Regions from separate parts of the Glutamicibacter arilaitensis Re117 genome, predicted to be linked through region 2. Evidence: predicted binding sites of a transcription regulator. Region 2 holds the regulator's gene; each other region holds the start of a gene.

The links. Region 2 encodes Rex, which represses fermentation and respiration genes when NADH is low (regulators of the CRP and FNR family bind a similar motif). Its sites were predicted from a motif close to CTTGTGAANNNNTTCACAAG; they were not measured.
Region 1: a site for Rex is predicted at 6,110-6,129, ahead of AARI_RS02200 (queuosine precursor transporter). Genes of this name have one in related genera too.
Region 3: a site for Rex is predicted at 6,560-6,579, ahead of AARI_RS08650 (glyceraldehyde-3-phosphate dehydrogenase). Genes of this name have one in related genera too.

The regions. Positions count from the first base shown of each region.
Region 1 is NC_014550.1:383,389-393,569, forward strand. It holds gene AARI_RS02170 (S8 family peptidase) at 1-1,038, opposite strand, end outside; gene AARI_RS02175 (FBP domain-containing protein) at 1,392-1,880, opposite strand; gene AARI_RS02180 (ISL3-like element ISAar13 family transposase) at 2,293-3,570, shown strand; gene AARI_RS02185 (hydroxymethylpyrimidine/phosphomethylpyrimidine kinase) at 3,667-4,488, opposite strand; gene AARI_RS02190 (hypothetical protein) at 4,530-5,144, opposite strand; gene AARI_RS02195 (TetR/AcrR family transcriptional regulator) at 5,278-5,985, opposite strand; gene AARI_RS02200 (queuosine precursor transporter) at 6,344-7,054, shown strand; gene AARI_RS02205 (ABC transporter ATP-binding protein) at 7,166-7,816, shown strand; gene AARI_RS02210 (DUF6297 family protein) at 7,806-9,389, shown strand; gene AARI_RS02215 (GNAT family N-acetyltransferase) at 9,418-9,873, shown strand; gene tgt (tRNA guanosine(34) transglycosylase Tgt) at 9,945-10,181, opposite strand, start outside.
Region 2 is NC_014550.1:2,770,409-2,780,589, reverse strand. It holds gene AARI_RS13345 (TrkH family potassium uptake protein) at 1-1,342, opposite strand, end outside; gene AARI_RS13340 (acetoin utilization protein AcuC) at 1,549-2,718, shown strand; gene AARI_RS13335 (ArsR/SmtB family transcription factor) at 2,814-3,257, shown strand; gene gdhA (NADP-specific glutamate dehydrogenase) at 3,448-4,791, shown strand; gene AARI_RS13325 (helix-turn-helix domain-containing protein) at 5,051-5,275, shown strand; gene AARI_RS19335 (30S ribosomal protein bS22) at 5,415-5,513, shown strand; gene AARI_RS13320 (HAD family hydrolase) at 5,616-6,422, opposite strand; gene AARI_RS13315 (glutaredoxin family protein) at 6,485-6,730, shown strand; gene AARI_RS13310 (redox-sensing transcriptional repressor Rex) at 6,758-7,432, shown strand; gene AARI_RS13305 (hypothetical protein) at 7,549-8,304, opposite strand; gene AARI_RS13300 (histidine phosphatase family protein) at 8,478-9,140, shown strand; gene AARI_RS13295 (TlpA family protein disulfide reductase) at 9,147-9,770, shown strand; gene AARI_RS13290 (cytochrome c biogenesis CcdA family protein) at 9,779-10,181, shown strand, end outside.
Region 3 is NC_014550.1:1,794,877-1,805,057, forward strand. It holds gene AARI_RS08615 (Nif3-like dinuclear metal center hexameric protein) at 1-155, shown strand, start outside; gene AARI_RS08620 (VOC family protein) at 168-551, shown strand; gene AARI_RS08625 (hypothetical protein) at 605-823, opposite strand; gene AARI_RS18595 (WxL protein peptidoglycan domain-containing protein) at 820-1,860, opposite strand; gene AARI_RS08635 (hypothetical protein) at 1,929-2,555, opposite strand; gene AARI_RS18600 (purple acid phosphatase family protein) at 2,596-4,902, opposite strand; gene AARI_RS08645 (YaaA family protein) at 5,246-6,025, opposite strand; RNA gene rnpB (RNase P RNA component class A) at 6,161-6,515, shown strand; gene AARI_RS08650 (glyceraldehyde-3-phosphate dehydrogenase) at 6,735-8,192, shown strand; gene AARI_RS20070 (FAD-binding protein) at 8,273-8,593, opposite strand; gene AARI_RS20420 (DNA glycosylase AlkZ-like family protein) at 8,544-8,651, shown strand; gene AARI_RS08660 (hypothetical protein) at 8,841-8,999, shown strand; gene def (peptide deformylase) at 9,012-9,584, opposite strand; gene AARI_RS08670 (acyl-CoA dehydrogenase family protein) at 9,609-10,181, opposite strand, start outside.

The DNA of each region.
Region 1 (10,181 bases), 1.5 Mb from region 2:
GCCGTCGCCGTTTGGATCCAGCACGTAGTCCAGTGCCTGGCCCACGACCGAGGAAGAACCGCCGCAACCGAAGACGCGGATGCCGATTAGCTGAGCGTTAGGAGCCGAGCCCGGGCCGACCTTCATCTCTGACAATGCATCGGCATCCAGCGAGGAGTAATCCCCGGTGAAAGTCGATCCATCGGCATTGACGCCGTAGCCTGCGGTGGTGCCGGCAACGTGGGAACCGTGTCCGGCAGCCTGGCAGTCCAGCGGGTTAGAGTCTGGATGAGGGATTGGCTGGTAGGTATCGGCCGAGGAATCAGCGTTGTAGTCATCGCCAACCAAGTCCCAGCCGCCAATGAACTTGTTGCTATCGATCAGACCGGAGTCTGCGCTTGGCAGTTCTTCAGAAGCCTGCGCTTCCTTGTAGCCTTCCAAGGTGCCTGGGCCGCCGAAGCTTGCGTGGGTGTAGTCCACGCCGGTATCCAAGACAGCTACCTTCACGCCGTCGCCGGTCTTGTCCAGGGACTTCCACGATTCCAGAGCACCGGTATCAACTACCGAGCTGCGGTTTGAAGGCTTCTTGGGAACAATGGAGCTGATCTTGGCAACGTCGCTACGCTGTGCAAGCTTTCGCAGGTCAGCGGCATCACCGGTCAGGGCTACACCCTTCAGTGCATTGTGCGTGGTGTAGATGACCTTGGAGTTGGCCTCGGCCGCCAGCTGCTTGCCCTTGGCCTTGACCTCCTTGCCGATCTTCTTGACCTTGGCGGCGTCCTTCTTCTTGCCTGACTTCTCTACAGTCTCGAAGGCGCCATCGCCTTGGAGCTGGACGTAGACAGAGACTTCACCGGTGGCTTTGGCCAGCGGTCCGGAGACTTTCAGGTTGGAAAGTGCTGATGAGCTGGTGATTGGCAAAGATGCGGCGTTTTCACCGTCACCTGGTTGGGGGATTCCTGCTGCGCTTGCCGGTCCTGACAAGGTAACAGCCAATGCAAGTGCAGTGGCTGATCCCAAAATCAGGTGCGGCACCTTCTGCGTGCGGCGAGTGACCATGATTCTCCTAGCTGGGCTGGATAGCGGTACTGCTCCCGTCATGGGCGGCCGATATTAAAGCGGTGCGAGCTTTGAAGATCGTCCGGGGTAAACCTCCGCTGGTGCGTATACCTCTAGCTGGAATCTTAGGTGACCTAGCTCATATATCAAGGGGTTATTGAACAGTTATCTTTGATTAGATACCGTGCTGGCTTGGGTGTTTCACAATAAATTCCGCGCACCACCGCAACAAACCCGCCCAGCAAGGCCTGGTGGGGGTGCATAATTTTTAGAAAAATTAAACACTTTGTTACTCACCAGTTCACTATTTGCTGGGCGGGTCGCAAGGAAATCAGGTTGCTCGAATTATCCGCTTAGAGTCGGCTCAAGAAGCTCTGCACTCGCTCGTCGAGCAGCTCAATGCGCTGGGCAACGACCACCATCGGATCCGGATAGATCGGATTCTTCGGAGGCGGAATGCGCACATTTCGCGAGCACTCGAAGTTCAAGCAGATCAGCGTTCCCAGCGTGTCGCCGTCACGTCCGGCTTGGCCGGCGCGCTTGGTCGTCCACATTCCTACGGCGCAAGGTATGTTCACGTCACGGCACATTTCGCACATGGCGGCGTTGGTCGGCTTGCGGCCGCCATCGGTGGGACGCAGCAGGATGCCGCGGGTTCGGCCAGAGTCATCGGTGTGGAAAAGATAGCCGCGCTGCATCATCTTCGGATCCCGCCAGCCCAGGTACTCCAAGGAGTCCCAGTCGAGGGAGTCGAAGTTTTCGGGCAACGTCAGTTTCTTGGCTTCCTGACGGCTGGCGTTGACGAAGGAAGAGCGAATGGTTTTTTCGGTTAATGGCTGCATGGAAAATCCTCAAATAGTCCGCGCGAACTTTCGGGCGCGCAGAATCATTAGTTTTCAAAAAGAGATGAGGTCTGCAGTGAGTCGAGGAATTAGTGGGTGCAGAAGAATTGCCCAGGGTACAGACCCTAAGCCGAGATTCCGGTTCCAACCCCGTTCGATACGCAGACGAACGGGCAGAGCGTCAAAGTGGCTTGCATAGCCGGCCGCCCTTCCCCGTGGATGTCCACGCATTAATTCTGGATAATTCCAGAACAACCATAACAAGTGCGCTTGGCTTGGGCCAATGGCTTAGCCCACAGTTAAAGCGGCTCTTCAAGTTTTAGCGTGGTGAGCCCGAAAAATAAGTAAGGCCCGCAGTCCTCTGCGAAAATGGATGTTGTCTAGACAAACCATCAGCAAGGAACTACGAGCCGTGTTTAAGGATACCGGTGGAAACGACGCTGCGTCGATTCTTCTCAACCTCACTGACTACCGCGTCATCGACGCAACCCAAGAACCAGCCGGACGACAAGTCCTTATCGAGCCCAAAGCCACAGAGGCAGCCTGTCCAACTTGTGGGGTGATCACCACCCGCATCCACGCCAGACCAGTGCACCGGGTCAAAGACCTCCCAACCGGTGGCAACGACATTAAGGTCCTGGTGCGCAAACGCCGGATGGCCTGCCAAGAGACCGCCTGCGAACGCCGCTCGTTCGTGCAAACCACCGAACAGCTACCGTTGAGGGCCAGAATCACTACCAGGCTCTCTCAAAAGCTCGTGGACGAGATGAGCTGCGAACTGCGAGCCGTGTCCAGGGTCGCTTCTGCGTACCAAGTTTCCTGGCCAACCGTGATGGCAAGAGCGAACATGGTCGGTGAGCTTGTAGGCAACGTGGACCGCATGTTCATCCGCCGCCTCGGTATTGATGAGCACCGTTTTCGTAAGGTCCGCTACGCACGCGGCCGCACCGGGAAAGTGGTCCGTATTGAGCCGTGGTCTATTGTCTTCACCGACCTGGATACCGGAAAAATTCTAGATATTGTGGACGGACGACGCTGTGCAGCGGTGAAGAAGTGGTTGAAGTCCCGGCCACGGTACTGGCGTCAACGAGTACAGTACGTGGCCATTGACATGTCTGCTGAGTTCCGCAAAGCGGTGCGGGAGAACCTGCCGAAAGCAAAGATCAGCGTGGACCATTTTCATGTCATTCAGCGGGCGAATCTCATGATTACTCAGGTGCGCCGGCGTCGCTCCCACGAGGTGCTCCAGCGCCGAGGAAGGGCCGCTGATCCGGCCTACAAGTATCGGAAACTGTTGACCTGCAATTTGGAGAACTTGTCGATTAGGCAAGTTGAGCGGCTGAAGTTGATCCTTGAAGCAGATCCTGAGCTGGGCGTGATTTATGGGATTAAGGAACACGTGCGGGAGCTGTTGAAAACCAGGGATATCCATGATTTTCAATCGAGGTGGGCGGTGCTGGAGAAATCGGTGAAGACAACGAAAATGGTGGAAGCGAAGTCGTTGTTCCGGACGCTGACTGCGTGGAGGCGCGAGTTGCTGGTGTTCATTCGTACGCGGTTGACGAATGCTCGGAGCGAGGCGGCGAACCTGACGGCGAAGAACTTGAAACGGATCGGTCGGGGTTATCGGAATCATGGTCATTACCGGGTCAGGATATTGTTATACACGGCGGGGCTACGGCCGTGCTGAGCATCCTGCACCACGCTTAAACTCGAAGAGCCGTTAAAGCAGTTTGCTGGCCAATTCCCAACGAAATTGGCCAGCAAACTGCGCAACCGCGAACGCTTAGCGGCGTCCGCCCTGCCAGAGCGCATCAAACGGGGTATTGCCAGAAACGCGATTTCGGATGCCTTCAGTAACAAAAGCCTTGGCAGTGCGGGCAGCCTCCAATGGGGTAGCTCCCTTGGCCAGCTCTGCAGTTACTGCAGCAGCTAGCGAACAACCTGCACCTGAGACCGCGACTTCGCCGATCTTCTTTTCACGCAGAACTTCCAAGGTGGTGCCATCGTAGAAGACATCGATGGCATCTTCGCCCGCGATACGAACCCCGCCCTTGGCCAGGACAGCTGCGCCGGAGACCTCATGGATCTTCTTGGCAGCCTCGATCAGATCACTTTCGGTGGTGATCTTGATTCCCGAAAGCTGTTCCGCTTCGAAGTGGTTTGGGGTGACGAAGGTAGCCAGCGGCAACAGGTTTGCCTTGAGCGCTTCGTCGGTATCCAGTGCGTGGCCTGGTTCCTGGCCCTTGCAAATCAGCACGGGATCGAGCAGGACGTTATCCCATTTCTGGGATTTCAGTGCGGTAGCAACGGTATTAATCGTTGCGGGCGAGCCCATCATGCCCAACTTTACGGTCCCCAACTTGTCTTCGTAGCAGGTCTGGATAGCTTCCAGCTGGTCTGCGATGACCTGCTGCTCAACAGGGACGAAGCGATGGTTCCACGAATCCTTAGGGTCAAAGGAGACGATGCAGGTTAAGGCCACGATGCCGTAGGTTCCCAGTTCCTGGAATGTCTTCAAGTCGGCCTGGGCGCCTGCGCCGCCGGTGGCTTCGGACCCAGCGATAGTCAAGGTCATGGCTGGGGAGGCAGTGTTTGTATTAGTCATAGTCTCAATTGTGGATAGTGCGGGTAGGGGAAGGGGCGGGGTTAGCAATGTTGCCAGAAGCTGAGCATGGTTGCTTTGGACCAGCCTTCAGGAAGCTGGTCGGCATGTTCGGCATTGGCTACTAACAGTAGCCAAGGAAGTCCGTGGCCAAAAGCGGCACCCGCGAAGTTAGCGAGAACTGCGCGGCGTGCGGTATCGGGGTCGGCAGGAGCGAAAAGGTCCGGGTCGGTGAGTAGCGCGTAGTTTTCACCGTAATGCATGCGGCCTCGGGCTACCGGGCGGTCGAAGTCAGTGACTTCAACGACGTCATAATTATCCATCGGCGCTTCAAAGAGCCCGGATGTATCTGCGAGCTTGACGACCTGTTCAACGTCATCTGGTTTTCCTGCCAGCAGATGCATGGTGGTCACCGGCTGCCAGCCGGACTCGGATAATGCCGCAGCGGTACTGTCGTTCGGTGCGCCCAAGAAGATCAGCCGCTGAGCGTCGGCCGGTGCGGTCCATGACGCCTCAGGCCAGTAGCGCAATATTTCCACGTCGTCGCCGTCCTGATTGACCGAACGAATCTCATATTGATTCGGAAAGGAAGCAAGACGATCACGCACGGTGGCGTAGTCGTGGGTCCAGCTAGGCAGTTCTCGCGCCATTGGGCTCATAGTGCTGCGTTCTCCTTTTGGTTCGCTAAGTGACCTTCTAGTGGCTATCGGCACCTTCGACTTTACGCCTTAAAACACTGTGATACGGAACTCTGTGTCCGGGGGTCATTCAGTAAGCAGGACGCACTGATTCCTAAGAGGCTTTTTGCTTTCTCAGCGGTACCGGTTTCGGGACCGCAGCTTCAGCAATTTCTGCAGGTCCAGGGTCCATGAGTGCCAGGACATCTTCAAAAAGGGAACGCACTACTGGTAAGCGGCAGAGCACCGCAAACTTGGCCACCACTGGAGCCATGTTCTTCATGAGAAGTCTGGAACGTCGTTGCTGTGGGGACTGGTCGAAGGCCCACGCTGAAAAGACCTGGCGGGAGACCAGTAACAAGAACTTTGGCAAGTCACGGCGGATGCCCAACGGGGGCAGCGGGCGGGACCCGGACACAACCTTCTCCCATAGTTCTAATTCAATGCTTGAAATTTCGTCATTGCTGAGATCGCGTGAGAGCAACAGGCGCAGGAATGGCGGGCCGAAATCGTGGTAGCCGGAAAGTGTTCGTACACCGGCGTCGAGTACTGTGCGGATGTTGGTTTCGAGGGTGTTTCCCTCATCGAGGATTCCAGAGCATTGGTCGTATTGCTCCTTGCGCAGGTTCAGCAGCAGCTGAGCCACAATGTCCTCTTTGGACTTGAAGTAGTAGTACGCATGGGACAGGGAAACCCCTGCGTTTGAGGCAATGGCGCGCATGCTCGAAGCTTTGTAGCCGTCCTGGGCGAAGCACTCCAGAGCGGTCGCTAAAAGCTTGGCTTGGGTCTGACGACCTTTTTCGGTGCGAGGTTGCGTGGTCATGTGGCCTTTTGGACAGGAGAACTTGAATTCGATTCTAGCAATAATTTGAACGCGTTCAAAAAATGAAAAAATTCATGCTGAAGTATGGGAGAGCAGTCACTGTATTATTTGTTTCCTCGATTTTATGGTTCGAAGATTCACAAGTGAGATACCAATTTAACAATTATTTGATTTCTGAAACATGATTGACGGATAAAGGTCAGATCTGTGTACATAGTGATGCATGGGATACTTGTTGCGTAAGTGCTAATACAGCGGGACAGCGCGTAGGCATAGCACCCTCACCCCTTTTAAAACTTGGGCTGGGTTGTGCCCCTTTAGCGACGTTCTGGCGAACCACTTTGACAAGGAAAAATTCATGGGCGACTCCAACGCCGACAACAAACTGATCCGAACCAAGAGTGCGGTATTCGCTTCTGCCGGTTCTCCCTACTTCTCCACGGTCCTCACCATGATGGGTGCGGTCGTGATTCTTTCGAATATTGGCGCTTCGAAAGGCGTCAGCTTCGGACCACTCATTACTGACGGCGGGTTCTTCCTCTTCCCGCTGGCCTACATTCTGGGCGACGTCATTTCCGAAGTCTATGGATTGAAGGCAGCGCGCCGCTCAATTCTGGTGACTTTTGCTTTGGCGTTCTTCGCCGTGTTCTGTTTCTGGGTCATGATCCAGCTGCCCTCGGCTGAGTTCTATGACGGGCAAGAAGCCCTGGAACGGACCCTTGGCCCAATCTGGCAAATTGTCGTTGCCTCCGCTTGCGGATTCCTGGTGGGCCAGCTTGCCAACTCCTGGGTGCTGGTTAAACTCAAGGAACGCTCGGGGGAGCGCGGACTGATTCTCCGATTGATCGGATCCAGCGGCGTGGGAGAATTCCTCGACACCCTGATTTTCTGCGCTATTGCTGCGCCGGTAATCGGCATCGCCGACGCACCCAGCTTCATTAACTATGTCGCGGTGGGCTTTGTCTATAAGACCGCCGTGGAGATTATATTTGTGCCGGTGACGTCAGTAGTCATCAGATGGTTCAAAAAGCGTGAACCAAGCTATGGCGAAACGGTAGCCACCAGCTAATTTTCCAGTGGGCATCATCCGTAAGGGTGATGCCCACTGCTGTACCCAGCGAATAAAGTTAGCGATATGCAGATGGGTCAACGCGCTAAAGGGCAATTAGAAGTACACAGCTTGACCATCGGCTATCCCAACCGCGTGATTTGCAGGCCGATAAACCTGCAACTGGCTCGGGGCACCGGTTTGGGAATTATTGGTGCAAACGGCAGCGGCAAGTCGACTTTGGTGCGCACGATCCTGGGACACCTTCCCCCGATTGAAGGCACCGTCGAATTCCAAGGGCTTCCGGTGGATGACAGCTCGGCACATTTTCGACGTACAGTCGCAGTACAAGTCACCGACGGCGCGTTCTTTGAAGAACTCACAGTGCGCGAACACCTCGAAATGGTGGCCCGCGGACATGGTGTTGCCGAATGGGGCCAAGCGGTCCAAAACGAACTCGACTTTTTCGAATTTTCTACCGTATCCGACCACCTGCCCAATGAGTTGTCCTCTGGTCAACGACGCAAGGTATTGCTGGCGGCCTGCCTGATCAGACCAGCAGAACTGGTGATTTTAGACGAACCGGAACAGCGTCTGGACCTGCGTATCAGGAATAAGCTGTATCAGCGGCTCGCTGCCATCCGCGCAAACGGGACAAGCGTTTTTGCAGTCACCCACGATCCGCTGATGCTGCGAAGCTGCATGGAGCAGGTGCTACTTCTGGATGAAGATGAGGGCCAGCTACTTGATCCGGACTCTGGAGCGCAGTGGCTTGAACGCTGAGAAGGACATGCCCCAGCTCATTGAATTCAACCCCAAGGAACTGCTCGCTCGGGCTAGGAGCCGAAGGAATTTCTCCGAACGCTTCGACAGCTTTTCCGACGCCTATATCTGGGTGCTCAGCGCGCTGGTTGCTCTCGCATATCTATTCAGTGCACTCTTTGGTGTCTTGTTCGTGCTTCTGGGCGAAGGGGTGCCGCACCAAGAACTGCCGACGGCTGTTTGGGGCATGCGGGATCTGTCGCTGGTGCTCTTAGTTCTTGCGGCCTTGGCGATATTCAGGGTCATGCTCTTCATCGGGCCATGCGGGCTCAGCGCCGCTAAAGCCCACTGGTGGTTGCCTTTGCCGATTAGGCTGCGAAACATCCGCAGGTCAACATGGCGCAACGCGGTGCTCGCAGGGCTTTTTGCCAGCAGTTTTCTCGGAGCACTGTGGCTGATCATCATGTTGGGTTTGGCCGGTTCTCTTCAATTGCCAGTAGCGGGCTTGGCGCTGGGTAGCTTTGCGGTGATGGGAATTGGCATTGCCAATGTGGCTACCGTGATTCAAAGCCTGAATATGCACGCTACGGCTCGACGAATCAGCGGTTGGGCGATGTCCACTATTGCGCTGGTCTTGGTCGTGTTGTGGCTGCTGATGATGGGAAAGGCTCAATGGGCGCAGGCACTGGTCGAAGAACTATCGTCCGCGACCTTGAATCAGCAAGTTTGGCTCAACGTGCTTCTGGTCCTTGTAGTGCTCTGTGTTGCGAGCAGCTACTGGGCCTATCGCCAATTTGAGCAGATCACAGGCCAAGCGTTGCGCGCTGCCGGCCAGCAGCAGCAATTCGCCATGGGCACCTTGATGCAGTTAGATTCCCGAGGCCTAGCTGCGCCGGCGCAAACTGCGATTCATCGACGACGTGCACACGGAGCAAGGCTCACGGCCAAACTGCCGGTCGCCTGGCGCATCCTTATACTGCGGTTGCTGCGCGGCGGCCGGTGGCAAGCGACGGCGCTTTGCCTGACTCTGATGCTGCTCCTGGCCGCTGCGGTCCAGCAAATCGCCAACCCGCTCAGCGCCGCGGCTTTCTACTTGCTTTTGTGCGTGGTGCTGCCGCTGAGCATTTCCCGGATTGTTGCACCGCTTTTGGGCGAACAGCAGCTAACCCAGATGCTAGGACTCTCTGAATCGCAACTCGCGCGAGCAGCGACCTGTTTTGCGCTCCTCTTCGCAGCAACAGCACTTGTCTTCCTCACCGGCGGACTGGGAATTCTGGACATGATCCAGATAGTCCATCCCTGGCAATGGGGTGCCGCGCTTTCTATTGCATCCTTGGGCTGTGCAGCAGCGAGCAGCGCACATGCCCAGCGTGGAGAACGCGATTGGGGAACATTGCTTGGCTCAGCATCCAACGAGATGACGATTGCCACCGTACTTTTCTTGGAAGCGGTGACCTACATCCGAGTGGCCGCTACGTTCTCGCCGCTCGTCGTTCTGGTTTTGAATCCGGCGGCAACGATCTCATGGGTGTTGTGGGCCTGCGCGCTGCTCTTGGGCGGAAGCGCACTGCTTCAGATATTCCGAAAGAACTGACGAGTCAGACGGTAGGTAGGCTTGGAACATGACCGTCTCGATTTCCATATTCAAACCCGCCGAGCTGCCGCAACAGCTGTTCTATGCCGTGCTGAAATTACGTGCCGATGTCTTCATTGTGGAACAGCAGTCCTGCTATCCGGACATCGACGGGCATGATCTAGATGAGGACACGGTCCACCTGTGCGCGTTGGAAGACGGAAAAGTGCTGTGCACGGTACGGATCATGGAAATCGGCAGCCCGAGTCCGCGGATTGGGCGAGTTGCCACAGCCAGCAGTGCCAGAGGGCGTGGGCTAGCCGGAGAATTGATGAAACAAGCGGTAGGGCTCTGCCAGCCCCACGCTCAAATCCAGCTCAGCGCACAGACCCAGCTCGAAAGCTGGTACGGGAAATTTGGGTTCCAGCGCTCCGGAGCCGACTATGACGATGACGGGATCATGCATCTGCCGATGATTCGCGACGGCGGAAAAGCCGCGCTCTAAGACAAAGCAAGGCCTCGATTCTGCACCTGGCGGTGACGAATCGAGGCCTTGAACGCTTTATGCCCTGAAGCTTATGCGGTTGCCGGCTTGCCCTGTGGATCTGGCGTGCCAGCGTAGTAGCTGGAAAGCACCTTGTCCTTGAGCTCGAAGAACGTACCGTCTTCGATCGCCTGACGTGCCGACTCAACCAGCGAAACAGTGAAATGTTCGTTGTGAATTGAGATCAGGGTGTGGCTGAGCAATTCTTTGGCCTTGTACAAGTGGTGAATGTAGGCACGGCTGAAGTTCTCGCAGGCATAGCACGGGCA
Region 2 (10,181 bases):
GTCCGGCAAACATCAACGCGCTCAAGACATACTTGCCGGCAGGAGGCAGTTCCTGCGAAACCCCACTGCTCAGGCCAACGGTAGCAAACGCCGAGATGGACTCGAACAGGGCACGCGAGAAGCCTATCTCTTCATCGATGGTGACCAGTGCGCCGGTAGCGAGCATCACCAGCGAAGCGCCCATGGCGACCACGGAGATTGCCACGCGCATGGTTCCCTGCGGGATCCGGCGTCCGAACGCGCGTGCGTCGACGTCACCACGCACTTCAGCCAAAATCGCTAGGAACATCACGGCTATGGTGGTGACCTTGATACCGCCAGCGGTGGAGGCCGAACCGCCACCGGCGAACATCAGAGCATCGCTGAGCAAGACGGTGACCTGGTGGATGTCATTTTGATCTACCAAGTTGAAGCCACCAGAACGGGTCATGGTGGACGCGAAGAATCCATGGATGACCTTGTCTCCGAAGGACAACCCGCCGATGGTCTTGGGATTGGCCCATTCGAAAATCATCCACAGCAAGGATCCGGCAAAGAGCAAGATCGTGGTGGTAAGCACTGTCAGCTTGGTGTGCAGGTTCCATTTCTTCACATTGAACTTATGCGCCAGCAGCACCATGATCACTGGGAAGCCCAATGAACCGGTAAAGACCGCGGCCATCAGCGGTCCCAAGATCCACAGGTCGGTCTCATAAGGCACCAGACCATCGGAGTGCGGGGTAAATCCTGCGTTGTTGAAAGACGACACGGCATAGAAGAGTCCATGCCAAATGGAAGACAGGACGCTTTCACCCAGGATGTAAAAGCGGGGAATCAGAAATAGTGCGATCACTGCCTGCAGACTGACTGCAGTGAGGATCACGATGCGCAGCAATGAACTGATTTCGCCCAGCGCCGAGGCCCCGGAACTGTTCATCGAGTTCTGAGCCATCAGCTTGGCGCGCACACCCAGTTTGCGGGATACCGCCAGGGACATGATCGAGGCCAAGGTCAAAATGCCCAGACCACCCATGAACGTTGCGACCAACATGATCAGCTGACCCACAAATGACCAGTGCACAGCGGTGGAAACGGTAGTCAAACCGGTTACGCAGACCGCGGATACCGCAGTGAACAATGCGTCATGCAGTGCAGTGGCCTCGCCGGTGGCCGAAGAGAACGGAGCCGCGAGCAAGGAGGTGAAGATGGTGATGGCCAAGAGGAATGCGCCCAAGGTCAAACGTGCGGGGGAGCGCACGGTGAAGTCGGCAACTGCGATGCGAACTGCCAGCCACTTCTTGCGACGCTGTTCACGCATTTCAGCTGCCCGAGCGCTGGGGCTCGATGCGCTGGCTGTGCTCATGTAGTACTCGCCGTTTCCTTGGGAACAGTTCTTTACGAAGACGGACAGGTAGTCCTTCTAGTAATTTACGCGTTTCCACCGCTAAACGCTTGCGTTGCCCGCCTGAAGAGCCGACAAGCCGTGCAAACTGCCATAAATTCATGAGTTGGATCACCATCGGGTAGCCTGAAATCGTGTTAGATCCAGAGCATGCCCCACGGCCAACCATGGTGATGTGGGATGAACAGTTCCTGAAGTACAAATTCAGTGACTGGCATCCGATGCACCCTTCACGGCTTGAACTGACTTATCGACTCAGCGACGAGCTGAAAGTTCTTGATGAGCAAAATGTCAAGATCCAGGCTCCTGAAATCGCTGAGGACGCGGTCATCGGCACGGTCCACGATCAAAGCTACATCGATCAGGTGCGCCGCGTTAGCGAAGACCCGACGCTGGTAGCTGAGGAATTCGGCCTGGGCACCGAAGATGACCCGGTATTCGCCGGAATGCATGAAGCCGCCGGACGGATAGTCGGTGGCTCGGTCATAGCTGCCGAAGCCATCATGGATCTGGACGTGGTCCGCGCGGTCAACTTCGCCGGAGGCATGCACCATGCGGCCAAGAGCAAAGCCAGCGGTTTCTGCATCTATAACGATGCAGCAGCGGCAATCCACCAGATGCTGGAAAAGGGCGCCAAGCGCGTGGTCTACATCGATGTGGATGCGCACCATGGCGATGGCACGGAGTCGATCTTCTGGGATGACGAACGGGTACTTACCATCTCGCTGCATGAGTCCGGGCTGTCGCTATTTCCCGGTACGGGATTCGCCAATGAAATTGGTGGCAAGAACGCCGAAGGCAGCGCCGTGAATGTTGCGCTGCCGGCCATGACCGGGGACTCGGGGTGGATGCGTGCGTTCCATGCAATCGTTCCGCAGCTGGTGCGGGCCTTTAAACCCGAAATCATCGTCTCCCAGCACGGCTGCGATGCGCACCGTGATGATGACATGAGCAACTTGAAACTCTCAGTTGATGCCCAGCGCCAAGCAGCCCTGGACATCTCCCAGCTAGCAGATGAGCACTGCGAGGGCCGGTGGCTGGCTACCGGAGGCGGCGGATATAACGCCACCGCAGTCGTACCGCGCACGTGGACGCACCTGACCGCAATTGTTGCGGGTAAGCCGATGCCGCTGCGTACCTATGTTCCAGAAACTTTCCGTCGATATGTATTGGAACGGTATGGACGGGCCATGCCATACCTCATGGGCGATGACGCGCAATTATGGTGGCGCAATTGGGAAGTTGGATATGATCCTGCCGATCCGGTGGACCGGACCATTATTGCTACGCGCAAAGAAGTCTTTCCGTTCTTCGGCCTGGATCCCTGGTTCGACTAGGACCGTATCCGTGCGACCACAGGGCGCAACAACATGGCTTCCCAGCCATTTGGGCGCGCAAATTGATTGCCATTTGGTCATATGCCGTTAGGGTTATGTGTGTGGCAATTGACGAAGTATTTTCGGCGTTGGCTGAGCCAACCCGACGAAAGATTATCGAGGCGCTTAAAAACGAGCCGAAGGCCGTGGGCACTCTGGTTACCGAACTGGAGATCTCGCAACCGACCGTTTCTAAGCACCTGAAGGTTTTGCGCGAGGCTGAGCTGGTGAGCATGACCGCTGCTGGGCAGCGCCGTATCTACAGCATTGATACCTCTGCATTGGAAGACCTGGTGCACTGGTGCGCGGATCTGGTACCGGTTCAAGCCCCGAGCCAGGAGCTTGCAACCACAGAGGCTGAAGCCGACGGGCAGCTGGCTGCAGCGGCTAATCCGACCACTGGTCAGATCGGTCGCCGCGTTGGCCAAGGTTTGGAACAAGTCACTGGACGTGCGCAGGAATTCTTTGAGAAACTTCCACGATTTGGCCGTCGACGCTAGCTGTTGACCAGTGTTCGGCGCTGCAACCATGCAAAATGGTCAATCATTTAAGTTACGCGCGCAATCCTGTTTTATAACATGAAAATTTTGTTCAGAATGCTCAGCATGGCATTCTCGTGTGCGGGGCAGTGACGCCGGCTATGAGGCCCCTTGTGCGCCCGTGCCTGCCCCAAGTGATGAGGAGAAAAACTTGGATAAGCACTTAGCGACGATTCGCGACGAAGTCTTCCGCCGCAATCCCGGCGAAGCAGAATTCCATCAGGCCGTCACAGAAGTATTCGATAGCCTTGAGGCAGTATCGATCAAGCATCCTGAATACGCTGAGGCCGCGATCCTGCAGCGTTTGTGCGAACCTGAACGCCAGATCATCTTCCGCGTGCCATGGGTTGACGATGAAAATCGTGTACAGATCAACCGTGGCTTCCGCGTCGAATTCAACTCGGCTCTGGGTCCATACAAGGGCGGTCTGCGTTTCCACCCATCGGTATACCTGGGCATCGTCAAGTTCCTGGGCTTCGAGCAGATCTTCAAGAACTCGCTGACCGGCATGCCTATCGGCGGCGGCAAGGGCGGCTCGGACTTCGACCCACGCGGCAAGTCTGATGGCGAAGTCATGCGCTTCTGCCAGTCCTTCATGACCGAGCTTTACCGCCATATCGGCGAGTACACCGACGTGCCAGCAGGCGACATCGGCGTGGGCGGCCGCGAAATCGGCTACCTCTTCGGCCAATACAAGCGCATCACCAACCGCTACGAATCCGGAGTGTTGACCGGCAAGGGCCTGAGCTGGGGCGGTTCCCTGGTTCGCCCAGAAGCCACCGGCTACGGCGCAGTGATCTTCACCGAAGAAATGCTCAAAACCCGCGGCCAGAGCTTTGATGGCCAGCGCGTGATCATCTCCGGTTCGGGCAATGTGGCAATCCACGCCATCGAGAAGGCCCAGTCACTGGGTGCGAAGGTTGTCACCGCTTCCGACTCGGCTGGTTACATCGTTGATGAAGGCGGCATCGACCTTGAGTTGCTGCGCCAGATCAAGGAAGTCGAGCGCGGACGCATCTCGGAGTACGCCGAGCGTCGTGGCAGCAAGAAGGTCAAGTACGTTTCCGGAGGAAGCGTCTGGGACGTTGCCGGTACCGTGGCTTTGCCATGTGCAACCCAGAACGAGCTGGGCGCCGCGGCTGCCAAGAAGATGGTCGCTGCCGGCACCATCGCCGTGGCCGAAGGCGCCAACATGCCTACTACCGCTGAAGCGACTTCCATCTTCCAAGACGCAGGGGTGCTCTTTGGCCCGGGCAAGGCAGCTAACGCCGGTGGCGTTGCTACCTCGGCTCTGGAGATGCAGCAGAACGCCAGCCGCGACTCGTGGACCTTCGAGCACACTGAGCGTCGTCTGAGCGAGATCATGGTCGGCATCCACGCAAGCTGTGCAGCCACCGCAGAAGAATACGGCATGCCAGGCAACTATGTTGCCGGTGCAAACATTGCTGGCTTCGTGAAGGTGGCTGACGCAATGCTGGCTCAGGGCGTCATCTAGTAAGTGAATTTGATCCAATCCGTGGGTTTTCACTGGGGAATCTCAGGGAAAACCCACGGATTGTTTCGTTTAAGCATCAAAAAATGTGATTCAAAAGGCTACAGGTGTGTTTCGTGATGCAAAAGTTACAAAAGTGCGATTAGACTAGTGCAAAGCGAATGTGAACCTGAACCGTCGATGTTGATCCAAAGCCGTGTAAGTTCATCTTCGCTATTATTTACGCGACGAATTAGAGATCAGCGTCAGGAGATTATCCCGCATGACGGATAAACAGAATTTTGCCGGAGCCCGTTTCATGACTGTGGCCGAAGTGGCCGACATGATGCGTGTTTCCAAAATGACCGTTTATCGGCTGATCCACGCAGGCGACTTGCCTGCTGTTCAGTTCGGTCGCTCCTATCGCGTTCCGGAAAACGCCGTGGAATCTTACTTGAATGCTGCGGCCATTGATCCGCAGCACGGTACCGGTTCTTACGGTCGATAGTCCGCGCGATGGTCAGAGCATGGCCGAAAAGCGGGTAATCTGTTAAGGAACGTTTAACGTCGGGTCAACCTTGTCCTTGTGCACGCGCGCAAGCAGGCGTTTGGGGTTGACGCATTTATTTAGTTTGTGAGGAACCATTATGGGCTCTGTTATCAAGAAGCGCCGCAAGCGTATGTCGAAGAAGAAGCACCGCAAATTGCTTCGCAAGACCCGCCACCAGCGTCGCAATAAGAAGTAAATATACTTCTGAGCGTTTGCCGCTAGGCAATCATCGCCACCGCTTCACAGTGAAACTGTTGAACGGTGGCGATTGCTTTATCTAAAGCCGCTCAGTGCCCTTCTAAGAGCCGGAACGGCGCAGGATTGAACGTCGAGCCGCCCAGAGCGCCCCAAGCACGCCAGCGGTCTTCAGGCCGAGTTTGGCGGCACGCTGACCGGTCCGGAAGTCATAGACCTGCCATCCGCGGCGCTTGGCATAGGCACGGAGCCGCGCATCGGGGTTGATGCACACCGGATGGCCCACAGCTTCAAGCAGCGGAACATCATTGTAGGAATCTGAGTAGGCCCAGGACTTGGATAGCGAGATGCCGCGAGCCTTGGCCAGGGTGCGTACCGCCTGAGCCTTTTCCGCCGCATGCAGGATCGGGCTGGACAGCGATCCGGTGTAAAAACCGTCCTCGCTGGCCACTACCGTGCCCAAAGCACCGGTAAGTTCCAAACGATCTGAGATGACATTCGCCACTTCCAGGGGAGTGGCCGTGACCAGCCAGACCTCGCGTCCCACCGTGCGATGCTGGCGCGCAATAGCCACCGAACCGGCCCACAGCTTCGGCTCGATGTATTCGTCGTAGATCTCGTTTCCAATCTTCTCGATCTCGGACACCGGGATGCCCCGCACCATCATCAGCGCACGGTCGCGAATCTGATGGATATCGCCTAGATGTTCGCCGCGTGCAGCAAAACGCAATTGCTTCAGGGCGAACCAGAGGATTTCACGGAACTGGAAGAAACGGCGCTCATGGAGCTTGCGGGCCAGCAGATACAGCGACGCACCACGCACCAGGGTGTTATCGACGTCGAAGAAAGCGGCAACCGTATCCGGAGCTACGGAAGAATTCGGGTTCAGGTGAGGATCGATGGAAGGCATTTGATCCAGTTTATTTCATCGCCAAGTTTAAGCGTGGTTACGGCTCGTGAGATTATGGACAGGTGAGTACTTTGCATCAGATTCAGCTGTTGGTCCGAGAAGGCTGCCACCTGTGCCAGGCCGCACGCGAAACCGTGGCTGAGGTGACAGGCCGCTTGCATATGGAATTCTCTGAACTCGATATTGACCAGGATCCGCAGTTGCTTGCCAAGCACCATGAGGAAGTTCCAGTCTTGCTGATCGACGGCGAAGTTCGGGACTTCTGGCACATCGATGCCCAACGCCTGGAACGGCTGCTGAGCAGCTAGCTGCTACCGAATAAATGATTTTGCGTTGTGCTCGAAGAGAGCACCGAAAAGTGCGGGAGAACGAAAATGTCGGAGCTTGAAGCCCGGGTGTTGCCTGAGGCCACGCTGGCTCGACTGACCCAGTACCTGCGCGCGCTAAATGCCTTGGACGCCCAAGGACTAGAACGCACCAGTTCCGGGGTGCTGGCCAAAGAAGCTGGCGTGAACCCCTCGATCCTGCGCAAGGACCTTTCCTGGCTGGGTTCTTATGGAACCCGCGGGGTCGGCTACGTGGTCCGTGAACTTGCCGAACATATCAGCCGCACGCTGGGCTTGAACCAGGACTGGCGCGTAGCCATCCTTGGTGCAGGTAACCTCGGCCGCGCGCTGAGCGGCTATGCAGGTTTCAAATCCCGCGGCTTCAACGTCAAGGCCATCTTGGATATCGATCCTGCGCTGGTGGGCAAAGCAGTTGGCGAGCTGCACGTGGAAGCAATCGGAGACCTGGCAAAAGTTGTCCAGCGCGAAGAAATCAACATTGCCGTGCTGGCAATCCCTGGCGATGCCGCCCAGGACCTGGTTTACGAACTAGCTGAGCTCTCTGTCCGCTCGGTCCTGTCCTTCGCACCTAAGCCGCTGCGCGTTCCAGAGGGAATGAATCTGCGCCGGGTGGATCTGTCCACCGAACTGCAGATCCTGGCTTACCTCGCGGTCCAGGGCTGAGCGCAAGACTAGACCTGCGCTAACGACGAAAGGCGTAGCTGCCTCATCCTTATTGCGGATGAGGCAGCTACGCCTTTTCGTGCTTCTGGGCTTAGAAGGCAAACCCCAGCGCGCGTTTAGCGGTAGCCAGCCCGGCGGGCCATGCGGCGCTGGGCAATGTACTCCGAGGATGGACGCAGCCAGGCAAAGACTACGCCGGCAACGCCCAGCAAGATTCCCACTACGTACACCGCGTTGATCAGGCCTGCTTGGGTATCAGCGAACATGCTGACCATTGGAACCGTGGTGACCAGATTCAGCAGTGAAAGCGCTGCAAGGATCGTGGCGAGAATGCGCATGCCACCCACGCCGCGGCCAACGAAGAAGCCCACCAGGAAGTACAGGCCCAAGGTAATGATCATGCCGACAATCACGAAGCTGGAGATCATCGAATTGACCTGGGCCATGAAAGCTTCAGGACTTTGCATCATCTGTTCAACGAGCGGATCCTCGTTCATCCCCGGGGTGCTTTGCATCTGGTTCTGGAATTCTTCCTGAACCAGCGACCACTGCTGGCCGATCATGTTGGCCATCATGTTGGAGGTGGCCATCAGCCAGCTGCTGAGGGCACTGAAAATACCTGCAAGCATGATCAGCCCGAAAGCAATAGCCAAGGTCCGAGGACGCTCGACCGGTGGCTGCACCGCGGCATAGCCGCCCTGGGCAGCGTACTGGTCGTAGCCCGGTGCCTGCGGCTGCCCATAAGGATTGGGATTCTGGCCGTAAGGGTTCTGGCCGTAAGGGTTTTCGCTGTACGGGTTCTGCTGCGAACCCTGGCCCGCGGAATCCGGGTTGTATGGCTGTCCCGGCTGGTTAGGATCGTTATTGCTCATGGTGCATCCTTCTAGGTCGAACTGTCTTATTACCAAGCGTAGTGGCAGAGGATTGTGAGCAAGCCCTCCGAAAGGATGGTTTTTCCATATGGGATTCCAATGCGTGTCCTGTGAATAGTTGACGGTGGCCACATATTGCCTCTTTTGCATCGAATATTTGAGACACTGGGAGCATGCCTTTATCGACTGTCCATTTGTTGCGCCATGGGGAAGTTTTCAACCCTGACCGTATGCTCTACGGCCGGATCCCCGGCTTCGGGCTCTCGGAACTCGGTTTCCAGATGGCTGACGGGGCAGGCGAATATTTTGCCAAGCGCCAAGCCGAAGGCGGCAACGTCGTTCGGTTGGTCGCCTCGCCGCTGGTCCGTGCCCAGCAGACCGCTGCTCCGGCATCCAAGGCCTTGGGCTTGGAGATTCACACCGATGAGCGCGTGATTGAAGCTGGCAACAAGCTCCAGGGGCTGTCCAAAGTCGCCGAGCATCTGCGCAAGCCAAAATACTGGCCGCTGCTGGTCAATCCGTTAAAGCCCTCGTGGGGCGAACCATATGCCGAGCAGGTAGCGCGAATGCGCACCGCCATGGCGGAGCAACGCAAAGCCGCGGTGGCTGAACATGGCGAAGGGGCGGAAGTCATCATCGTCAGCCACCAGCTGCCGATTTGGGTCACCCGCCGCGACGCCGAGAAGAAGCCGCTGTGGCATGATCCGCGCCAGCGCGAGTGCACACTGGCTTCGATCACCAGCTTTGATTTCGAAGGAGACGAATTGGTCTCCGTGCGTTACACCGAACCGTGCCCCGAGCTGCTAGCCGGCGCGGCGAATATTCCGGGAGCCTAAAGCAAAATGACAGATCCTGTGCCCAATCCTGGCCCGTTCAGCCGCCGCACCATGCTGCGTACGCTCCTGGTTGCCGCGGCCGTAGTGCCGCTGGCTGCCTGCAGCGGCAAGGAAGATGCGCTGACCGCACAAGCCAACAGCGGCGACGGCAAGAACTACATTGCCGGCGATGGCGCCGTTGAAGAATACGAAGTTGCCAAGCGCAGCGAACCGGTCACCATCAAGGCGTCCACCTACCACGGCACCGACATCGATTTCACTCAGTGGCAGGGCAAGCCGGTCGTGATGAACTTCTGGTATGCCGCCTGCGCACCGTGCCGTATCGAGGCACCGGATTTGAAGAAAATCGCTGAAGAGTTTGGCGAGAAGGTCGAATTCATCGGCGTCAACGTGCGCGATGAAGCCGAAGCTGCCAAGGCCTTTGAACGCACCTTCGAGATTCCTTATGAGTCGATTCAGGATACCGATGGGAACATCCAGCTCGCGATGACCAAATACGTTCCGCTGCAAGCTGTTCCATCCACCCTGGTGCTGGACCGCCAAGGCCGGGTCCGCGCCCGCGTCATCGGTGCCGTGGAGCCGAGCACGCTCAAGTCATTGATCAACACCGCTCTGACCGAAGAGTTGTGAGCTGATCAGTGACCACTAATCCATTCGCCGACATCGTCCTGGACGGGTCGTTGCTCCTTGCCGCCCCGGTGGCATTGCTGGCCGGATTGGTCTCCTTCCTTTCGCCCTGCGTACTACCGCTGGTGCCGGGCTATCTCGGCTATGTCACCGGGCTGACCGGCGCGGATCTGAAGGAACACCGCCGTGGCCGCGTGGTTCTGGGCGTATTGCTGTTCGTCTTGGGATTCTCCGTGGTGTTCATCGCCGCCGGAGTGCTCTTCAGCCAGGCCACCGCATGGCTGAAATTCAACGGCTCTTGGGTCACTCAGGCATTGGGCCTGGTGGTGGTCTTCATGGGCATCGTGTTCATGGGCGGCTTCTCCTGGATGCAGCGCGATCGCAAGATCCACAAGCGCCCACCAGCAGGATTGT
Region 3 (10,181 bases), 980 kb from region 2:
ACCTTATCGACGTTTCACATTTCGCTTCGGAATGGGTCTGGCTTTCGGCCGGCGCCCGTGCCCTGGGAAATGTTTTGAAAGATACGGGTCATGAAGTAGAAATCGAAGTTTCTCAAATAAATTCGGATCCTTGGGACTTTGTCCTGACCCCGTAGTCAGCGCATCTTATGCTGCATCATCTAGAAATCTGGGTTGAAGATTTAGTAGCCAGCACCGCCTCTTTGGGCTGGCTACTAACTCGCCTTGGCTACCGGCTTGAATCGCAGTGGGCCGATGGTGCCAGCTATGCGCAGGATAAGTTCTACATTGTCTTGGAATCTGGTCCGGATGTACGTAAGCAGGCCCATGATCGCCTGGCACCGGGACTGAACCATCTGGCATTTTCTGTTGCAACTCGCGGCGAGGCGGAAATGATCGTTCGCGAGGCGCTCGAACACGGATTCACGTTGATGTTCCCGGAAAAGCACCCCTATGCCGGCGGGCCAGAGCACTATGCAGCCTATCTAGAAGATGCTGCAGGGTTTGAAGTTGAGCTCGTAGCGACCCAGTAATGAGCATTCGGTTCGTGACGAAGTCCTAGCCCCTGGGCGATGATTCCTGAACGTTAGGAACCGGTCATTCGTTTACGGCGAGAAAACCTTGTCGCGAACGCACCGAGTGCGAACACCGCCACCGCGATCAAGAGTATCCAGGGGTCGGCTCCGGTATCGGCCAGGTCGAGGGGAAGCTGTTCCGGCGCGGGAGTCGGAAGACCGCTTGTAGGCAGCTGCGTGATTTCCACCTGTACCTCGATGGCTTCACCCTGTGATTTTTGGTAGCTCATGCGTTGCTTTCCTGCCGAGCCTGCTCGGCTCCGTCGCGTCGGGCCTGATCCAGTAATTCGTCCATGCGTTCGGTCTGCTTGGTTTTACGTCGGCGTAAGCCCAAGAAGCAAAGCGTCGCGCCGAGCAGGACAAATAGCTGAGGTAATGGAAGAGTCCAGACCCATACTTTTTCGGTGCGCAGTACCTGTTCGGCGCCACCGTTATCCGTCCCGGTGACCTCCAACGTTACCGGGGTGAGAAAGGTGGGCCAGCTCTGATCCAGCTTCATCGTTACCTTCGCCCCGTCACCGGGTAACAGCGAGCCGGACTCTAAGCTTTGTCCCTCGGCATTTTGGAAACTAAAGAGGGCGCTTTGGGGCTGTAACTGAAGATTCCCGTCGTTATGAAGCCGAAAATCTGCGGTGATTGACCCGGGCGCAAAAGGATTCCACGACTGTTTGTAACCGGTGTGAAGTTCTTGCACCGCCAGCGAGGGATTCAGCTCACCCTCAACTCGGGTGATCACACGAAAACCGATGCGGGATTCAACCCCGAGACTGGCGCCGTCGGCTGATTGACCGATACTCGTGGTTGATGAGGCTACTCCGGCGGCGTGATCACCTGGGGTGGCATTTTCCGGAACGGTCACGGTAAACCTGACGTTTTCACTCGCTTTGGGTGCTACCGTGATCTCCTCCTGGATGCTGATCCAGGTACCTGCGGCCTCGGAAGGTTCATCTGAGGCGAGCATGTTGAAGCGACCGGTGTCGGTGAAGTAGCCATCGGCGGCCTGCAATCCAAAGGTTGCTTCCTGTGCGCTGTGATTCTTCACCACCAACTCACGCTGCACACTTTCCCCGGGTTTCATATCTAACTCAACCCATTGTGTATTGCTTTGGTTTTCCTCCGGCAGCGGGCTCATGGACCACGTGATGGGTGCCTGCTCGTCGGAGGGAGTGGGGCTGGCGGCAGCTGGCAGTGCAGTGCTGAAACCAAGGCCAGCGGCGAGCATCGTTGTCAGCGCAACGCGGGTGAAAGTACGGGGTGTATGAGACATGTCTATCCAATGGTGGTGAAGTGATTCGGGCGGTCGATGACCGCCCGAATCACGGTAGTACTAACTGATTACTCGAAGAGCGACAGGGTCAGCTTAGAGCTGTAGGAGCCTCGCTCCACGTCGGCCGGAGTGCGCAGGTAGAGGTCGGCATTCGCAGTCCACGAACCTTCCTCAAGCAGCTCGTTAGAATCCCAAGCCATGGCCAGCAGTTCCTGGTCAACCAAGCCAACATTGTTGTTTCCAGAATCCAGAACGGTGTCCACGGAATCGCCTTCGGTGACGCCGCCGCTGGTTCCACCATCGATCAGTCGTGGGGTCCAGCCCAGGTGCTCGGCACCGATGGTTTCGCCGGTTTCGCTGCTGAAGGCACTGGCGGTACCCAATACGTACCAGTAAGCACCTTCGGCGACGTCTTCAGCCGCACGGGTATCGGTAACGCTGACGGTAGGCAGGGTACCGGTGAACTGACGGATCAGCTCGTCGGAGCCACTTTCCACCAAGGAGGTGGAGCTGGCGCCAGCTACCGTCATGGCCAGAGCGCCAGGTCCCTCTAGCTCGGCGATCTTGACATTGACATCAATTTCATTGCTGCCGTGTTCCACAGGGTTTGCGATCGCCGCGGCGCCCACACCCAGTAGGAGGGTGCAGCCGGCGGTGAGCGCTACTGCGCGGGGTAATACCTTGTTCTTGCTCATGATCTGTAAATGATCTTTCTACTGAAGAATGTGCGGGGAATTAGCAGCCGGTGGCTGCGAAGTCGACCTTCTGGGTGCTGCTGGTGGTGCCATCGGATGCTTCAACACTGATGGTGCCTTCAGCGAGCTCGGCCTGACGGGTGGAGAAGGCTGCGGTGCCCTTCTTGCCGCTATTGACCTTGTTGAACTGCTTGGTGCCAAAGTCGCTGACGATCTTCAACGAAATTGGACCGGCCTCACCATTGGTGGCTGCCACGGTCAAGGTGGCCTTGCCGGCTAGGCAACGCACAGAGGTGTTCACGTCCACGGCCAGAGCCGGCTCAGCTTCCTCTGGTGCCTTGACGCCAGCCTCGGTAACCCACTTGGTTCCGGCTTCATCCTTGGTGACGGTGAATTCGTCCCACAGGTCTCCAACAGCAAGATCGGTGGTCGAGGTGCTGGTCTTTTCAGCCACGTAGGACTTGTAGGTCAACGCATCCTCGGTTACATCGATGATCTGGTAGGTGGTGAAGCCACGGCCGCGCAGTACCTGGGTGGCGTCGTTCTGGGTCCAGACATTGTCTGCAGCCGGGGCAAGGTCGTAGTGCTTGGCACCGGAGTTGGAAACGACGTACACCGGACCGTCGGTAACACCCTCATGTTCGGTGGTATTCGAGTTGTGGTAACCGCGAGCGTAGACGTGGTCGTGGCCCATCTGCACGAGGTCGATATTGTGCTTCTGGAAGACCGGAACCCAGTGCTCACGCAGCACCGGCTCATTGCGGCCGGCGGAAGCCGAGTAGACCGGCTGGTGGAAGGTGACAACGTTCCACTTGGAATCGCTATCTTCTAGGATGTGGTCCAACCAGGCGGCCTGGAACTGAACCCAAAGCGAGCTGACATTACCGGCCGGGCAGTCACTGCCTTCACAGGCCGGCAGGTTATCCGGAACCAAGAAACCAGTGCTACGGGTGGCGTTGATGGTAATGAAACGCACGCCCTGGTAGTCAGTGAAGTAGACGGTTTCCTTGGCGAATTCGGTCCAGTGCTCGAAGAGTGCGCGGTACTGGATGGCCTGTGGGGTGTCGCCCACGGTCAGCTTCGCCAGTTCGCCGGCGGTCTCAACGCTTGGGTTGTTGCCTGGGTACTCGAAGTTGGCCTTCCATGCCAGAAGCTTGTTATCTCCGGAGTACTCGTGGTTACCCGGAGCTGCCATCACGTTGGTGGTCGCGCCGGAATCCTTCATACCTTTGAACCAGTTGGTCCACTCGGTCTCGTTGCTGCCGGTGTTGATGAGATCGCCCGCGTGTACCGATCCCACAATATTTGGGGCGGCGGCCATGGCCTGCTTAACAACCTTTGGCCAGGTAGTATCCAAACCGATCTGTGCATCGCCAAAGTAGATGTACTGGAAATTCTTTGCGTTCGGATCTGCGGTCTTAAAGGTGTACCACGGGCTGTAGGAGCCCGCGTTACCCACCCGATAGGTGTAGCTGGTTGCCGGGGTGAGACCGGTGAGCTCTGCCGAGAAATGTGGCAGCGGGTTGTTATTTACCCGATCCACGAAGCGTGCGTCGATGCTGCGTACTTCGGTGCCAGCGGTTTCGCGGATCTCAACCACGCCGGTTTCCTCATTAGCGATTCCACCGAGCCAGGAAACGTACTGGGAAGTTTCCGGGGTTTCGGTCGGGGTGAGGATAACCCGCGATGGTGGTTCATGGTGCTCGGTGGTGTGCAGGCTCAGCTCTGGGAAATCCAAGTAGATGTCCGAGCTGACTTCACGGTCCTGGTGCAGGCTGACGGCCACAGTATTTTCTCCGTCAACCAGCACATCGGCTGGAATACGGAAGGTGCTGGTGACCGGGTCACCATTGGAACTACCCGCGTATTCCTGGTTGTTTTCGCCGGTGAGGCGATCGTCGAGAAAACCGGCAACCTTGGTGCCATTAACCCAGATGACTAGGGCATCGTCGTAGGTGGCTTCGCCGCTGAGTTCTACATACTGATCCGCTTGGCCGGCTTCAAGATCGAAGCTGGTGCGGAAGAAGTAGGTAGGGACGGTAGTCTTGCCCTGCTCGGGTAGATAGTGGTTCAGCAGAGTCTTAGGGGTGTAGGGGCCTACCGCACCCAATGAGCCGTTCTTGGCTCCGAAACTTCCCTTTGCGTTCTTCCATGTACTGTCATCGAAATCATTTTCGGTCCAGGCATTTAGCGAGCTAAGGCCAGCGGCTGGGTCGCTTCCATCGTCAAGGAATTTCCACTCGGTATCAGCAGTGGTGATGACGGTCTGATCTTCAATGTCAGTTTCAGGTGCAGCCAGTGCCGACTGGCCAGTAATAACTGTCGTTCCAAAAAGTGCCAACGCCATTGCGCCGACACCCGTTCGTTTAAGCCACGTTGTGGCTCGAGGATCTTGTCGCATCTCAACCTTCATCGCACGTTGTATAGATGATTCCCTCTCAGGTCGTTGAGGGGGCGTAATTCATCTAAGGCGATGGAACTAACCAGCTGGGTAACACCTAGTAAACGGCTGATTAATCTATTGGAAGTTGATGAACAGTGGGCAAAGTTGAGTTAATTCTTCGTTTGCTCATTCGGCCTGGCATGCCGTGCTTAAATCTTCGACGGTGTGGTGCGACTCAAAGGCACACCTTTGGATTGCCAGGCCTTCGGGCAACCCAAGGTGTGAATCCACGCGACGGTGGCAGTTCCTACGAGGCGGTGGTGAACTTATGACCTTCAGACAAAAGAATGTTTAGTGCAACGCCCTTCTTATCTTCGACCAATGAAGCTTCCCACTTGCTCTGGATCAAGGCCAGTAGTTCGTCTTTGTTCGTTGGTGCAACCGGCTGCTGGACCAGGAAACGGGCCACCTCACCGCGGGTGTGCTTGGCGAAGTGTGAAACTACTTTAGGTACTCCGTTGCGCAACTGGAAGACATTGACCGCAACGCTGTTGTCATTGGTTGGCTTATAAGCCGCAGCGTAGGTGCTCGACCGTGCATCAACGATCAGCTCATCCCCGGCGGCCGCATCTAATACGGGGGTCAGGCGTTTCTTCCACCAGCTGGCAAGCTTGCCCAAGGGTTCGAGCTTGACCGACATGGATAGGCGGTAGGGCGGAATGCGATCGGCAAAGCGAACGGCTCCCCACAGGGCGGAGATCACCAGGATGGACTCATCGGCTCGCTGCTGTGCGGCCTCATCCAGACTTGCGTAGTTCAAAGCTTCAAAGAGCACACCTGAATAAATATCGTGTGCTTTGGCGGCTGGTTCGGTGTGCAGAGAAATATTGCGAGCCACTTCATTGGCCAAGGTGGCGCCGACACCGAGGATCTCCATGGCGTCCTCGCGGGCTGACACCTCGGTCAGCGCAGCAAGTACCTGAGCGCGCTGCTCAGCAAGCTCCGGAAATGAAAGATCTTCGAATTCAAAGGGTGAGCCTTCGGTGTGGGCGTTCTTACCCTCGGAAGGCGGCAACAAAATAAGCACGCTTTCCAGCTTATCGGAAGATCATTCTTCTCCCCATCTGGGCAGTAATCTGTAGCTTTGGGCTTGTCAGTGTGTTCAGAGGCTCATGGTCACGGTCAGCGCAGGTGAACTTACGGGGCTAGAATAGTAACTGAATGGGATGGCCAGACGGTCGCGTGGCAAGTTATTGTCCCGAGGAACGTCCGGGCTCCGCAGAACAGGGTGGTGGGTAACGCCCACTCGGGGTAACCCGCAGGCTAGTGCCACAGAAAATAGACCGCCAGGTTTCCTGGTAAGGGTGAAACGGTGGTGTAAGAGACCACCAGCGCCCCAAGTGATTGGGGCGGCTAGGTAAACCCCACCCGGAGCAAGGTCAGACAGACTGCGTTACGAGGGCTGTTCGCCCCATGCAGTCGGGTGGACCGCTAGAGGCTGTCGGCAACGGCAGTCGTAGATAGATGACCGTCCCGCTTCGGCGCGACAAAACCCGGCGTATCGGCCATCCCATTCACACTCTTCCTTCCCGCGATTGCGCCGGCATCAGCCCCTAATGCGCTGGTGAGATGATTCACAATCCGTAGCTCTCAGAATTTCTGCGCACGGTCTAGAATGGATCATGTACTTACGAGGATGATCCTGTTACCTCGTACCACCGCAAAAGCAATGGTGCTTCCCACGGTGCCAACCGACTTTATGGATCTGCGAGTCGGCTGAATTGGAAGGATTTTCTGTGACCCAGCAGTCTGTCGTTGCCCAGCAAGAATGGAGCGGGCGCGAAGAGCTCGCCGAGGCCATGATCCCACTGATCGGACGTCTGTACCGCAAGAACAATGTGGTGACCTCCGTCTACGGCCGCAAGCTGATCAATCAGTCCGCCATTGACATCATCAAGGCCCACCGCGTGGTGCGCCGCATCGATGGCGAAGAACTTGACCTGAATGACACCAAGGCCATCCTGGATGCCATCGAGACCCTGAATGTTGGCTCGGTTGCCGTTGACCTCGGTCGCGTGAACAAGAAGTTCAAGGAATCCGGATCCGCTGATCTGAACGCATTCCTCACCGAAGAATTGGGCGAGAAGGTTGGCCAGGCTGGCGCAACCGACGCAGAACCACAGGACGTAGTGCTCTACGGCTTTGGCCGCATCGGCCGCCTGCTGGCTCGCATTCTCGTCGAGCGTGGCGGCTACGGCCTGCGCCTGCGTGCCATCGTGGTCCGCAAGGGCTCGGATGATGACATCGTCAAGCGCGCTTCGCTGCTGCGCCGCGACTCGGTCCACGGCCGCTTCGAAGGCTCGATCACCGTTGATGAGGAAAACAGCACGATCCTCGCCAACGGCACCCTGATCAAGGTCATCTACTCGAACGACCCGACCACCGTTGACTACACCGCACACGGCATCGACAACGCCATCGTGGTGGACAACACCGGCCGCTGGCGCGATGAGGCTGGCCTGTCCCAGCACCTGCAGGCCAAGGGCGTTTCCCGCGTCCTGCTGACTGCACCGGGCAAGGGCGATCTGAAGAACATCGTCCACGGCATCAACGATTCGTGGATCACCGCAGATGACAAGATCGTCACCGCTGCATCGTGCACCACCAACGCCATCACCCCAGTGCTCAAGGCCCTGAACGACAAGTTCGGCGTCATCCACGGGCACGTCGAGACCGTTCACTCGTTCACCAACGACCAGAACCTGATCGACAACTTCCACAAGGGCGAGCGCCGCGGCCGTTCGGCAGCGCTGAACATGGTGATCACCGAAACCGGTGCCGCCAAGGCAGTAGCCAAGGCCCTGCCGGAGTTCGAAGGCAAGCTGACCGGTAACGCCATCCGCGTACCGACCCCAGATGTCTCCATGGCGATCTTGAACCTGAACCTGGAAAACGAGACCACCAAGGAAGAGCTCAACGCCTACCTGCGTGAAACTTCGCTGACCTCCAGCCTGCACAAGCAGATCGACTACATCGATTCGCCTGAGGTTGTCTCCACCGACTTCGTTGGCTCGCGCCGAGCCGGCATCGTTGATGGCCTGGCCACCATCGTGACCGGCAAGAACGCTGTTGTCTACGTTTGGTACGACAACGAGTTCGGCTACTCCTGCCAGGTTGTGCGCGTCATCGAATCGATGGCCGGCACCCACCCAGCAGCAGTTCCAGCTTTGAAGGCTGAAGCCGTCACCGTCTAAGACCTTCCCGGTTTTATGCCAAAGGGACCTTCTCCAACGCTTTACGCGTCGGAGAAGGTCCCTTTGTGGTTCAACGGCTGCTAGCTCGCGATGGATGAGGAACTATTCTTCGCCTCGCGTGAGCGCTGGGCCCCGTCATCGGCAATGATGGTGCCGTAGACCAGCCCCTGGCCGATAGTGGGGCCGGCGCCCGGGTAGACCTCGCCGAAGATATTCGAGGCAGTATTTCCCTGGGCGTAGAGACCTTGGATCGGCGAATCATCTTCGCGCACCACTACGGCCAAGCTCGTCGCCCAGGATTTCGTGCTGGTTGACCAATGGGTCACCGGGCGCCATGAACCGGCGCAGCCCTTGGCAGAGCTCTTGCGCAGGTACCTTGCGTCCCATGGGCCAGCAACCATCCGCTACGCTGCCTGGTACTCGGGGCAAACCCTCAGCGATATGCGAGCAGCCAGCTAGACATTGGCAGAAGATCTCATCCGCGTAGGCAAGGATGAACGCGGTGAGGACTCCTGGGTGATAGCCCAAAGCCTGGCACACGTAGTACTTCAGCCGGAGCGAGTATCCTAGCTACCGTTGCGCCTGCGTGGACCCTTCGATGAGTACTGCCTGGGCTATGGCACGCGCACCCTGGTAGCTGATGAGCAGATGACAGCGCAGATCCTGCCGGGCAAGAACGGCATGTTCCTACCCTTCTGTCAGCAGGAGGGAAGGGCAGCAAAGATCTTGAATGCAGAAACAGCGCCGACCGATAGTATCGGTGCGGCGCTGCATCAGCGGTATCTGGACTTCAAGACCGCCCGCTAGACGGCCAAGTCGCTAGTGGCCGAATGGATCCTCATCGGTACCCGGCAACCAGGTATTGCCCGGTACGCCCCAACCCAGAGCTTTCTTGGCCTTCTTCCAGCGTTTCTCCCAACGTGGCTGTAGCTTATCCACGTAGAGGTAGCCATCAAGATGGTCGTACTCGTGCTGCATGATGCGGGCGAACCAGCCATGAGCCTCGAAAGAGATCGGATTGCCGAACTCGTCAAAGCCTTCCACCTTCGCATAGTCTGCGCGCTGCAGCGGGTAGTTCAAGCCGGGAACCGACAAGCAGCCTTCTGAGTCCTCATCAGGGTGCGCAGGAGCCTGCGAAACCTTGGAGAGGGTCAGCTTCGGGTTGATCACCACGCCACGTTCGGGCGCATCGTCCTGATCGGCGAATACGTAGGTGAACATGCGCAGGCCCAAGCCGATCTGCGGAGCTGCAAGGCCGACGCCATGCGCTTCATCCATGGTCAGGTGCATATCGGCAACGAGCGCGCGCAACGCGTCATCAAACTCGGTTACCTCAACGGCACGCTTGTGCAATACCGGTTCGCCGTAAACAGTGATCTGCCGAATAGGCACGTGATCAGTTCCTTTCAAAAGTGCTTAGAGTGCTCGTCCAATAGTTTCACGCATGATCTCGCTTGTGCCACCGAAGATGGTCAGCAAGCGCGAGGCAGTGAACGACTGGGCAATCGGGTACTCCATGATGTAGCCATAGCCGCCATGCAGCTGCAATGCCTTATCGGAAAGCTTTTTCGCGCTCTCACTAGCCCAAAGCTTCACCTCGGCGGCATCGGAAGCATTCAGCTCACCCTCATTGAAAGCCAGCACCGCACGGTCAACGAAGCTCTGGGTGACATGCGCCTCAGTTTTCAAATCAGCCAGCTCAAAACGCGTGTTCTGGTATTCGGTGAGTACCTGGCCGAAGGTCGAGCGGTTCTTCGTATGCTCAAGCGCCTGCTCGAAGGATGCAGAGCAGATCGCCGATGCGGCCACGGCGAGAGCCAAACGAGCCTGGGGCAGCTGCGCTTTGACATAGGACAGGCCCTGGCCGACTTCGCCAACAAGATCCGTCGCAGAGACGCGGACCTCGTCAAAGAACAGCTCAGCGGTATCTGAGGCGCGCAAGCCCATCTTGTCGAACGGCTTGCCGTTGCTGTAGCCCTCGGAACGCTC